DNA from 3 places in the Streptomyces sp. NPDC021019 genome. Region 1 is predicted to be linked to each of the others. Evidence: riboswitches for the same ligand, from Rfam matches in the RefSeq annotation. Region 1 holds a riboswitch; each other region holds the start of a gene.
The links. A riboswitch is a leader RNA that binds a small molecule or an ion and turns the genes downstream of it on or off. The one in region 1 is predicted to bind thiamine pyrophosphate.

Region 2: linked by a shared signal. The riboswitch ahead of thiO (glycine oxidase ThiO) and the one ahead of thiC (phosphomethylpyrimidine synthase ThiC) in region 1 are both predicted to bind thiamine pyrophosphate.
Region 3: linked by a shared signal. The riboswitch ahead of ACH4RG_RS10470 (thiamine ABC transporter substrate binding subunit) and the one ahead of thiC (phosphomethylpyrimidine synthase ThiC) in region 1 are both predicted to bind thiamine pyrophosphate.

Annotation. Positions count from the first base shown of each region.
Region 1 is NZ_JBIRQR010000001.1:214,287-218,424, reverse strand. It holds gene thiC (phosphomethylpyrimidine synthase ThiC) at 1-1,559, opposite strand, end outside; TPP riboswitch at 1,552-1,685, opposite strand; gene ACH4RG_RS00985 (YibE/F family protein) at 1,757-3,103, shown strand; gene ACH4RG_RS00980 (SsgA family sporulation/cell division regulator) at 3,127-3,564, opposite strand; gene ACH4RG_RS00975 (IclR family transcriptional regulator) at 3,666-4,138, opposite strand, start outside.
Region 2 is NZ_JBIRQR010000002.1:349,719-353,856, reverse strand. It holds gene pknB (Stk1 family PASTA domain-containing Ser/Thr kinase) at 1-664, opposite strand, end outside; gene ACH4RG_RS12515 (thiazole synthase) at 864-1,658, opposite strand; gene thiS (sulfur carrier protein ThiS) at 1,661-1,921, opposite strand; gene thiO (glycine oxidase ThiO) at 1,918-3,138, opposite strand; TPP riboswitch at 3,136-3,248, opposite strand; gene ACH4RG_RS12500 (hypothetical protein) at 3,300-3,641, shown strand; gene ACH4RG_RS12495 (NAD(P)/FAD-dependent oxidoreductase) at 3,721-4,138, shown strand, end outside.
Region 3 is NZ_JBIRQR010000001.1:2,262,913-2,267,050, forward strand. It holds gene ACH4RG_RS10460 (phosphatidate cytidylyltransferase) at 1-965, shown strand, start outside; gene rlmN (23S rRNA (adenine(2503)-C(2))-methyltransferase RlmN) at 1,074-2,180, shown strand; TPP riboswitch at 2,260-2,376, shown strand; gene ACH4RG_RS10470 (thiamine ABC transporter substrate binding subunit) at 2,458-3,552, shown strand; gene ACH4RG_RS10475 (ABC transporter permease) at 3,633-4,138, shown strand, end outside.

The DNA.
Region 1 (4,138 bases):
AACTCGAACCGCGCGTCGGAGAGGGCGTCGTCCCACTCCTGCGCACCGGGGTGCCCCTTGGCCAGGTCGGCCGCGTGGGCGGCGATCTTGTAGGTGATGACGCCCGTCTTCACGTCATCCCGGTTCGGCAGCCCCAGGTGCTCCTTGGGCGTGACGTAACAGAGCATCGCGGTGCCCCACCAGGCGATCATCGCGGCGCCGATGCCCGAGGTGATGTGGTCGTAGGCGGGCGCGACGTCCGTGGTCAGCGGGCCGAGCGTGTAGAAGGGCGCCTCCTCGCAGATCTCCTGCTGGAGGTCGATGTTCTCCTTGATCTTGTGCATCGGGACGTGCCCGGGCCCCTCGATCATGGTCTGGACACCGAACCGCTTCGCGACCGTGTTCAGCTCGCCCAACGTGCGCAGCTCGGCGAACTGTGCCTCGTCGTTGGCGTCCGCGATCGAACCGGGACGCAGTCCGTCGCCCAGGGAGTAGGTGACGTCGTACGTCGCGAGGATCTCGCAGAGCTCCTCGAAGTGCTCGTAGAGGAACGACTCCTTGTGGTGGGCGAGACACCAGGCCGCCATGATCGAGCCGCCCCGCGAGACGATGCCGGTCTTGCGGCGGGCCGTCAGCGGGACGTACGGCAGGCGCACACCGGCGTGCACCGTCATGTAGTCCACGCCCTGCTCGGCCTGTTCGATGACGGTGTCCTTGTAGATCTCCCAGGTCAGCTCCTCGGCCCGGCCGTCGACCTTCTCCAGCGCCTGGTAGAGCGGGACGGTGCCGATCGGCACGGGGGAGTTGCGCAGCACCCACTCCCGGGTGGTGTGGATGTTGCGACCGGTGGACAGGTCCATGACCGTGTCGGCGCCCCACTTCGTCGCCCAGGTCATCTTGTCCACCTCCTCCTCGATGGAGGAGGTGACGGCCGAGTTGCCGATGTTGGCGTTGACCTTCACCAGGAACCGCTTGCCGATGATCATCGGCTCGATCTCGGGATGGTTGACGTTGACCGGCAGCACCGCCCGGCCCTGCGCGATCTCCTCGCGGACGACCTCGGGCTCCACGTTCTCCCGGATCGCCACGTACTCCATCTCCGGGGTGATCTCCCCCCGCCGGGCGTACGCGAGCTGGGTGACGGGACGTCCGTCGCGGCTGCGGCGCGGCTGGCGCGGGCGGCCGGGGAAGACGGCGTCGAGGTTGCGCAGTCCGCCGCGCGGCGAGGTGTGCTTGAGCCCGTCGTCCTCGGGGCGGACCGGCCGGCCCGCGTACTCCTCGGTGTCGCCGCGGGCGATGATCCAGTTCTCCCGCAGGGGCGCGAGGCCCCGCCGGACATCGGTGTCGATGGAGGGATCGGTGTACGGCCCCGACGTGTCGTACAGCGTCACGTCCTTGCCGTTGGTGAGGTGCACCTGTCGAACCGGCACCCGGAGGTCCGGGCGCGAGCCCAGGACGTACCCCTTGTGCCAGCCGATGGACTTCCCGGCCTCGTCGTTCCGCGTCCCGTCGGCCGGCGTGCCGTCCGGCGTTCCGTCGTTCTGTTTCGAGGCAGGCGTGCGTGCGTCCGCTGTGGTCATGAGACCTACTCCCTACGCCGGCATTACCCGGTAACAGGTTCGGCGGTCGGCGCAGCGTGTCCCGTACGGATGTACGGCGATCAGCGCCCTCTCAGCCCGGTGCTCCGAGCTCCCGCGTGTGCAAAGGTGCCTCCACGCTAGCGTCCTTTCGGGCGAGCTGACCATATGGCCCCTCCTGTTCTTGCGATGATCGCCCCGTGACCTCCCCTCGAAGCGACCCCTCACCCCAGCCGCCCCAGGGCCACAGCCACGGCCACACCCACAGCCACGGGCCGGCCGCTCCGGTCTCCCGGCACCTGCGCAAGGTGATCGCCGCCGTGCTGATCCCGTTCGCGACGGCAGTCGTCGTCGGCCTGATCGCGTTCTGGCCCGGCGGCGCGCCCGACCACGAGCGCACCGGCGTCGGATTCGACCGACAGACCCAGGACGGCAAGGTCGTCCAGGTCGTGAAGGTCGACTGCGCGGACGTCAACGCCGCGCAGGTGCCCCCGACCGGGGATACCTCCACCCCCTCTGGCCGCGAGGCCGTCAACGAGCAGGAGGGGGAGTGCGCGAAGGCCACCATCGAGGTGACCAGCGGCGACGACCAGGGCCGGAAGTTCGTCGAGGTGGTCCAGCCGGACGCCCCCCGACAGCTGAAGGAGGGTCAGGGCGTGGTCGTCGCGTACGCCCCCGACGCGCCGCGCGACCTCCAGTACTCGGTGACCGACGTGGACCGGAAGATCCCGATGGCGGTGCTGGCCGGGATCTTCGCGCTGGCGGTGGTCCTGGTGGGCAGGATGCGCGGGGTGATGGCGCTGGTGGCGCTGGTCGTGTCGTTCGCCGTGCTGACCCTGTTCATCCTGCCGGCGATCCTGCAAGGCTCGAACCCGCTGGTCGTGGCGGTGATCGGGGCCAGCGCGATCATGCTGGCGGCCCTCTATCTGTGCCACGGGGTGACGGCCCGTACGTCGGTCGCGGTCGTCGGCACGCTGATCTCGCTGCTGCTGATCGGGTTGTTGGGCTCCCTGTTCATCGGCTGGGCGAGCCTGAGTGGCAACACCGACGACAACACCGGCCTCATCCACGGCCTCTACCCGGACATCGATATGAGCGGTCTGCTGCTGGCCGGCGTCATCATCGGCTCGCTCGGGGTGCTCGACGATGTGACGGTCACCCAGACCTCCGCCGTCTGGGAACTGCACCAGGCGGACCCGCGGATGGGTTGGAAGGGGCTGTACCGGGCAGGTATCCGGATCGGAAGGGACCACATCGCCTCGGTGGTCAACACCCTGGTGCTGGCGTACGCGGGCGCGGCGTTGCCGCTGCTGCTGCTCTTCTCCATCGCCCAGAGCGGTGTGGGCACGGTGGCCAACAGCGAGCTGGTCGCCGAGGAGATCGTCCGCACGCTGGTCGGGTCGATCGGCCTGGTCGCCTCGGTGCCGGTGACCACGGTGCTCGCGGCGCTGGTCGTCTCCGCGGACCGCCCGGGGTCCGGCGGCGCCCAGGCGGCTACGCCCGCACCCGGGCGGACAGGTCGGGGCCGTCGTCGTAAGACGGGGTGACGGGGCATCGGGTGCGCGCCCGGTCAGCCCGCGTTCTGCTCCTCGGCGAGGATGCGGCCGAGTGCATCCTCCAGGTTCCCGTCGAAGTCACCCAGCGTGTGCTCCTGACCGAGCGGCACGAGCTTGTCCGTCCGGTCGAGAAACGCCACGAGTGGCGCCGTCCCCGCCCGGAACAGCGCACGGTCCGCGCCGACCTGGAGCCGGATGTGCACATCGCCGAGGCCCTCGGGCTCCGTCGGGCCGATGTGCACATCGCCGTCGCCGCTCGGGCTGTTGAGCCCGTCCAGCAGCAGCTCGCGGCCGAATGCCCAGGTCACCGGGGCATCGCCGGGAAGGTGGAACGTCATCCGGATGGCATACGGATCGCCGACCTCGTACCGGAGCTCCACCGGAATACGGAACGAGAGCTCCTCGGAGACGAGGAAGCTCATCATGACCTCTGCTTGAACCGATTCGCGCATCGTTCAACCCCGCAGTAGATGAATCTGGCCAGGAATGATCCCCCATGGCCCTATTGACGCCATCGTGGTGCACGCGATAGCAGATCACAAGGAGTGATTTTTCAGATACTGATAGAGAACACGAGCGAACGCAAGAGGCTGGCGACTTCGCCACGTAGCTGTTCGACTGCGGGGAGCAACCGTTCTTCTCGGTCAAGAGGTACGGAAATGGCCATCGCCGCAATCGTGGCACCGGCCGTGACGGGAATCGCGGCGCACACGGTCCCCAGTGCGTACTCCTGGCGTTCGATGACCGGTTCACCTCGTCGGAGGGTGCGCAGCCGTTCCAGAAGTGTGGCGCGATCTCGCACTGAGTAACGGGTGAGAGGGCGCACGGGGTGCCGGTCCAGATGATCCTCGCGGGCTCGCTCGTCGAGTTGGGCGAGCAGACACTGACCGATGGCGTGCGCGTGGCCGGTTTCCCGGAACGAGGCCCACTCCTCCACGGCCGGGGTGTCGGGGGCGTCCGCGACGGCGATGAGATCGATCTCGCCGTCGCAGTAGACGGCGCAGTACACCGGGGCTCCGATGACGT
Region 2 (4,138 bases), on a different contig from region 1:
CGGCGTTCTCGCCGGTGTGCGGCTTGACGCCGGTCAGCATCTCGTAGAGAACGACCCCACAGGCGTACACATCACTGCGGGTGTCGGCGCTGCCGTGCTCGATCTGCTCGGGGGCCAGATACGACACGGTGCCCAGCAGGGAGCCGGTCGTGTCGGTGGCCGTGCCGACCGCCCTGACCAGGCCGAAGTCGGCGACCTTCACCCGGCCGTCGTCCCCTATCAGGACGTTCTCCGGCTTCATGTCCCGGTGCACGAACCCCGCCCGGTGCGCGGCGCCGAGCGCGGCGAGGACCGGCTCCAGGATGTCCAGCGCCGCCCGGGGCTGCAGGGCCCCGCGCTCGCGCAGCACGTCGCGCAGGGTGCAGCCCGCCACGTACTCCATCGCGAGGTAGACATACGCGCCCTCGGCGCCCTGGTCGAAGACCGCGACGACATTGGGGTGCGCCAGGCGGGCCACCGACTTGGCCTCACGGATGAAGCGCTCGACGAACGAGACGTCGGTGGCGAGCGCCGGATGCATCACCTTGAGGGCGAGCACCCGGTCCAGGCGGGTGTCCACGGCCCGGTAGACCGTGGCCATCCCGCCGACGGCGATGCGCGCCTCAATGCGATACCGGCCGTCGAGCAGCTGCCCGACGAGAGGGTCCTGGAGGGTCGTGTCCACACCGGGAGTCTACGAGCCGCCGCCGACACCCCGGACTGGCGAGGGCGTTCCCGGGGCCGTCTTGCAGCCGATCCGTGACAGGGACACGCCCTGCGGTCGCGCGCCCGGGCGCGCGACCCATCCGAGGGCCCTTGCACGCCCCTCCGGCGATCGAGGAGAAGAGGGCCCGGGGGCGGCGCCCCCGAACCCGTACCGGCTCTCAGAACGCCGGCCGCTCCGGGTCCAGCGTCGCCCGGCCGTCCACCGGGGACGACGCCCGGGCGAAGTGACGACGGGGGATACGGCCCGCGCGGTGGGCCAGTCGGCCCGCCTCCACCGCGTGACGCATCGCACCCGCCATCAGCTCCGGCTCCTGGGCCCGGGTCACGGCCGAGGCGAGCATCACAGCGGCGCACCCCAGCTCCATCGCCTGCGCCGCGTCCGAGGCGGTCCCGGCCCCCGCGTCGAGGATCACCGGCACCCCGGCCCGCTCGACGATCAGCTCGAAGTTGTGCGGGTTGCGGATGCCGAGCCCGCTGCCGATCGGGGAGCCGAGCGGCATGATCGCCGCGCACCCCACGTCCTCCAGCTTCCGCGCCAGGACCGGATCGTCGTTGGTGTACGGCAGCACGGTGAACCCGTCGTCGACCAGGACCTCCGCCGCGTCCAGCAGCTCGATCGGATCGGGCAGCAGGGTCCGCTCGTCGGCCACCACCTCCAGCTTCACCCAGTCGGTGCCGAGCGCTTCCCTGGCCAGCCGGGCGGTCAGCACCGCCTCGCCCGCGGTGAAGCAGCCGGCGGTGTTCGGCAGGACCTGGATGGAGAGCCGCTCCAGCACCGAGAGCACCGAGCCCCGCACGGTCGGGTCCAGCCGGCGCATCGCGACCGTGGTCAGCTCGGTGCCGGAGGCGATCAGCGAGCGCTCCAGCACCTCCAGGCTGGGGGCTCCGCCGGTGCCCATGATCAGCCGGGAGCCGAAGGTGGCGGGTCCCAGCGTGAAGACGTCGTCCGACATGGTCAGCCTCCCTGGACGGCGGTCAGGACCTCGACGCGGTCGCCCTCGCCGAGCCTCGTCGCGGCCCACTGGCCGCGCGGGACGACGCTCTCGTTGACGGCGGCGGCGACCCCGGAGCGGGCCGGGGTCAGCGTGGCGACGAGGGCGTCCAGGTCCGTTCCGGCGGGAACGGCGCGGACCTCCCCGTTCACCGAGACGGAGACGGGGGCGGCGGACACGGGGACGGTGGCGGCGGGTTCCGGTACGGCTCGCTGCTGGGTCATACGGGCTGCTCCTGGGGTACGAGGGCGGCGAGGGCGGCGGGTTCGAAACGGCGGGGGGTGAAGGGGCGGGCCGCCCCGGGCAGTTCGCCGGTGGTCAGGACGTCGGCCATCGCGTCCCCGGTGACGGGTGTCAGCAGGACGCCGTTGCGGTGGTGGCCGGTGGCGAGCAGCAGACCGGGCAGGGCGGTCGGGCCGAGCAGCGGGGCGTTGTCGGGCGAGGCGGGACGCAGACCGGCCCGGGTCTCGGTGAGCGGCAGCTCGGTGATGCCCGGTACCAGCTCGTGGGCGTCGCGCAGCAGCTCGTAGACCCCGCCGGCGGTGACCGTGGTGTCCCAGCCCATCTCCTCGCTGGTGGCGCCGACGACCAGCTCGCCGTTCTCGCGCGGCACGAGGTAGACGTGACCGCCCCGGACCACGGCGCGCACCGTGCGGCTGAGGAAGGGGGCGTACGCCCGGGGCACGGTGAGCCGGAGCACCTGGCCCTTGACCGGGCGGACCGGCGGCACGAGCTCCGGGGGGAGCCCGGCGAGCCGACCGCTGAGACTGCCCGCGGCGAGCACGACCTGATCGGCCGCGAACTCCGTACCGTCGCCGAGCAGCGCCCCGACGGCCCGGTCCCCGGCCAGGGCGAGCCGCTCGGCGGTCGTCCGGCGGAACACGACCCCGGCCCGTTCGCACGCGGTCAGCAGCGCCGCGGCGAGGCGGCGGGGATCCACCTGGTGGTCGCCGTCGACCCGGAGGCCGCCGCGGACGCCCGGGGCCAGCATCGGCTCCAGACGGCGGCACTCACGGCCGCTCAGCCAGACCGACTCCAGGCCCGAACGCTCCTGGAGGGCGTGCAGTTCGCGCAGATGCGCCCGGTCGTCGGAGTCCAGTGCGACGGCGAGCGTGCCGCAGGTCCGGAAACCGGTGTCCTGGCCGCTCGCCTCCTCCAGCTCGGCGACGAACGAGGGATAGCGGGCGGCGGAGGCGAGGTTGAGCCCGAGCAGCATCTGCTCGCCGTAGTGCAGTTCGGTGACGGCGGCCAGCATGCCCGCCGCGACCTGTGCGGCACCGCCGCCCGGCTCCGGGTCCGCGACCGTGACGCGCAGTCCCCGCTGGGTGGCCCGCCACGCCGTGACCAGGCCGATGATTCCGCCCCCGATGACGAGGACGTCGGATCCGGAGCCTCTCTTGACGAGGGCATCGGATCCGGAGCTTCTCTCCGAGACGCGCATGAGTGTGCAGCCCCTCCCTTCGCCGGCATGACCCGGAGCAGGTTCGTACGGTCGGAGGCCGGCCAGCCTCCCTCTCAGCCCGGTGCGTCCGGGCTCCCGCGAGTGTTCTACCGTGGCCAGCCTAGACCCCCTCGCCCGCGGCCAGTAAGGGAGCGCCCGCCATGGCCCGTTCGCTCGACGGACTCGTCCTGTCGCCCGTCGCCGACCAGGCCCCGGGCCAGGTCGGCACCCGCACCCGCTTCACGTACCACGAGCTGGACGGTCGGATCTGGGCCGAGTACGCGGGTGGCGACGTGGAGCGCGGTCATCTCGTCGGCACCCGCGACGGGGACGCGCTGGACTTCCGCTACGTGCAGCTCAAGCAGGACGGAACGACCTCGTCCGGGCACTGCCTCTCCACGGTCGTCGAGCTCGCCGACGGCCGGGTGCGGCTGGAGGAGCGGTGGGCCTGGGAGTCCCAGGAGGGCAGCGGCACCAGCGTGGTGGAACAGCTTCCTTCCTGAGCTCCCTGCTGGGTCGCTTCCTGGTTTCCTTCCCGGCACCCCCCTGCCTGACGGCCCGTCAGGTGATTAAGGTGGACGAGTGAGCGAGCAGACGGAACAGCGGGCGGCACCACGGCACGTCGTGGTCGTCGGTGCGGGCATGGCGGGCGTGCGGAGCGCCGTGGCCCTGCGCGAGGCGGGCTTCACCGGGCCCGTCACCCTGATCGGCGCCGAACCCCACCAGCCCTACGACCGGCCGCCGTTGTCCAAGGCCGTCCTGCTGGGCAAGGCCGAGGACTCCGCCTTCGACGTCGACTTCGAGGGGTTGGACATCACCCTGCGCCTCGGCCTGGACGTCACCGGGCTGCGCGCCGCCGACCATGTGCTGGACACCGCCGACGGGCCGGTGTCCTACGACGCCCTGGTCCTCGCGACCGGCGCGGAGCCGAGGACCCTGCCCGGCGCCGAGGGCGTGCCCGGTGTCCACCTGCTGCGCACCCTCGACGACGCCGCGCGGC
Region 3 (4,138 bases), 2.0 Mb from region 1:
CCAACGTGCCGGACGTTCCCGACGCAGGTAGAGACGCGCTGAGCCGCGACGGCCGGGACAGGGAAGCCGCTCACGTCAGCGGCCCCCTGTTCCGAGACGAGAAGCCGCAGGAGCCCATGTCCACCCCGCTGCCGCCCCCGCCGCAGAAGAAGCGCGCGGGGCGTGATCTGCGCGCCGCCATAGGGGTGGGCGTGGGTCTCGGCGCCGTCATCGGCGTCTCGCTGTTCATCGTGAAGGCCGCTTTCATCGGCGTGATAGTGGCCGCGGTCGTCGTCGGCCTCTGGGAGCTGACCTCCCGCCTCCAGGAACGCAAGGACATCAAGGCGCCCCTGGTGCCGTTGGCCGTCGGCGGAGCCGCGATGGTCGTCGCGGGTTACGCGCGAGGACCCGAGGGCGCCTGGATCGCCATGGCCCTGACCGCCCTGGCGGTGCTGGTCTGGCGGATGACCGAGCCGCCGGACGGGTATCTCAAGGACGTCACGGCCGGAGTCTTCGCGGCGTTCTACGTGCCCTTCCTGGCCACCTTCGTCGCCCTGATGCTGACGGCGGACGACGGGTCGTGGCGGGTCCTGACCTTCCTGGTCCTCACCGTGGTCAGCGACACGGGCGCGTACGCGGTCGGCTGGCGCTTCGGCACGCACAAGCTCGCCCCGCGCATCAGCCCCGGGAAGACCCGCGAGGGCCTGCTCGGAGCGGTCGCCTTCGCGATGGTCGCCGGCGCGCTGTGCATGGAGTTCCTGATCGACGGCGGCGCCTGGTGGCAGGGACTGCTGCTCGGCCTCGCGGTCGCGGCCAGTGCGACCCTCGGCGACCTGGGCGAGTCCATGATCAAGCGGGACCTCGGGATCAAGGACATGGGCACCCTGCTCCCGGGCCACGGCGGCATCATGGACCGGCTGGACTCGCTCCTGCCGACCGCGCCGGTCGTCTGGCTGTTGCTGGTGCTGTTCGTCGGCTCCGGCTGACCGTCCGGCTCCCCGGCACCCTGTTTCACCTGCACGTTTCGCGAGTGAGGGCCCGTCGTCCACAGGGCGGCGGGCCCTCGCCCGTCTGTCTGCGACACTGGATGAACCATGCCTAAGCCCGGAGAACTCACTTTCGTCGCGCCCCGCGGATCCAAGAAGCCGCCGCGGCACATCGCCGACCTCACGCCCGCCGAGCGCAAGGAAGCGGTCGCCGCGACCGGTGAGAAGCCGTTCCGCGCCCAGCAGCTCTCGCAGCACTACTTCGCGCGGTACGCGGCCGATCCGGCCGAGTGGACCAACATTCCGGCCGGATCACGGGAGAAGCTCGCCGAGGCGCTGTTCCCCGATCTGATGTCCGTGATGCGGCACATCAGCTGCGACGACGACACCACGCGCAAGACCCTGTGGAAGCTGCACGACGGGACGCTCGTCGAGTCCGTCCTGATGCGCTATCCCGACCGCGTCACGATGTGCATCTCCTCGCAGGCCGGCTGCGGAATGAACTGCCCGTTCTGCGCCACCGGGCAGGCCGGCCTCGACCGCAACCTGTCGACCGCCGAGATCGTGCACCAGATCGTCGACGGCATGCGTGCCCTGCGCGACGGCGAGGTGCCCGGCGGGCCCGCGCGGCTGTCCAACATCGTCTTCATGGGCATGGGCGAGCCGCTTGCCAACTACAACCGCGTGGTCGGCGCGATCCGCCGTCTCACCGACCCGGAGCCGGACGGCCTCGGCCTGTCGCAGCGCGGGATCACCGTCTCCACCGTGGGACTCGTCCCGGCCATGCTGCGCTTCGCCGACGAGGGCTTCAAGTGCCGCCTCGCCGTCTCGCTGCACGCCCCGGACGACGAGCTGCGCGACACCCTGGTCCCCGTCAACACCCGGTGGAACGTCCGCGAGGTGCTGGACGCCGCCTGGGAGTACGCGGAGAAGTCCGGCCGCCGGATCTCCATCGAGTACGCCCTGATCCGGGACATCAACGACCAGGCCTGGCGGGGCGACCGGCTCGGCCGGCTGCTCAAGGGCAAGCGGGTGCACGTCAACCTGATCCCGCTGAACCCCACGCCCGGCTCGAAGTGGACCGCCTCGCGGCCCGAGGACGAGAAGGCCTTCGTCGAGGCCATCGCCGCCCACGGCGTGCCCGTCACCGTCCGGGACACCCGCGGTCAGGAGATCGACGGGGCCTGCGGGCAGCTGGCGGCCTCCGAGCGCTGAGGGCTGTTCCGTAGCCCTTGGCCTCTCCCGCCCGGGCGGCCGAAATCCGCCGGTGTAGCCTGGGCCCGAAATCAACTTCATATTCCGACAGGGGAGCGCCACAGCGCTGAGAGTGCGGCACCAAGGACAGGTTGGCCGCAGACCCTCTGAACCTCGCCCGGGTCATTCCGGGTAGGAAGTTCGGACCTTACTCAAGCTGTTGCGCCCTGCCCGCTTCCGGTTCGCCGGACGGCGGGCGGGGCCGCGTCTCTTCCTGGTCATCTCCAGGAGGAATCACATGAACACCACCACGAAGTACGCGGCGACCGCACTCGCCGCCGCTCTCGGCGTCACCGTGCTCGCGGGCTGCGGAGACGACGGCTCCGCGGGCTCCGGGGCGTCCAAGGGCACCGGCTCCAAGACCGTCACCCTGGTCAGCCACGACTCCTTCAACGTCTCGGACAAGGTGCTGAAGGCGTTCACGAAGGAGACCGGCTACAAGGTCGAGATCCTCAAGAGCGGCGACGCCGGGGCCGCGCTCAACCAGGAGATCCTGACCAAGGGCTCCCCGCGCGGCGACGTCTTCTTCGGCGTCGACAACACCCTGCTCTCCCGCGCCCTCGACAACGGCCTGTTCACCGCGTACGAGGCCAAGGGCCTGGACACGGTCGCGGCGGACACACAGATGGACGAGAAGAAGCGGGTCACGCCCGTCGACACCGGCGACATCTGCGTCAACTACGACAAGAAGTACTTCGCCGACAAGAAGCTCGCCCCGCCGAAGACCTTCGACGACCTGCTGAAGCCCGCGTACAAGAACCTCCTCGTCACCGAGAACGCCGCGAGTTCCTCGCCCGGCCTCGGCTTCCTGCTCGGCACCATCGCCGCCCAGGGCGAGGACGGCTACGAGGCGTACTGGAAGAAGCTGAAGGCCAACGGTGTCAAGGTCGTCGACGGCTGGGAGCAGGCGTACAACGAGGAGTTCTCCGGCTCGGCGGGCGGCAAGAAGGCCAACGCCGACCGGCCGCTCGTCGTCAGCTACGCCTCCAGCCCGCCCGTCGAGGTGCTCTACGCCGACCCGCAGCCGAAGGAGGCCCCCACCGGGGTCGCCACCGGTACCTGCTTCCGGCAGACCGAGTACGCGGGGCTGCTGACCGGGGCGAAGAACGAGGCGGGCGGCAAGGCACTGCTGGACTTCATGATCAGCAAGACGTTCCAGGAGGACATGCCGCTGAACATGTTCGTGAACCCGGTCGTGGAGGACGCGGCCCTCCCCGAGCTGTTCACGAAGTTCGGCGAGAAGATCGACACGCCTCCCACCGTCGCGCCCGAGAAGATCACCGCCAACCGTGAGCAGTGGATCCAGTCGTGGCAGTCGCTGGTCCTGAAGTAGAGCCCGGGGCGAAGACCGCCGAGGCCGCCCGGGCCCGCCGTGGGCCCGGGCGGCGCGGGGCCGCGCTGCGGCTCGGCCTGATGGCCGTGCCCGTGGCGTTCTTCGGGCTGTTCTTCGCCTATCCCGTGACCGCGATCGTCGGCCGCGGGCTCAAGGCGGGGGGCGACTGGCAGTTCGGGCGGATCGGCGACGTGCTCGCCCGGCCCGACATCCTCGACGTCCTCTGGTTCACCACCTGGCAGGCCCTCGCCTCGACCGCGCTCACCCTGCTGATCGCCCTGCCCGGGGCGTATGCCTTCGCCCGGCTCGACTTCCCCGGCAAGCAACTGCTGCGGGCGGTCGTCACGGTGCCGTTCGTGCTGCCCACCGTCGTCGTCGGCACCGCGTTCCTGGCGCTGCTGGGCCGGGGCGGGCTCCTCGACGAACTGTGGGGCGTCCGCCTGGACACCACCGTGTGGGCGATCCTCCTGGCCCACGTCTTCTTCAACTACGCCGTGGTCGTACGGACGGTGGGCGGTCTCTGGTCCCAGCTGGACCCCCGGCAGGAGGAGGCCGCCCGGGTGCTCGGCGCCGGACGGTTCGCCGC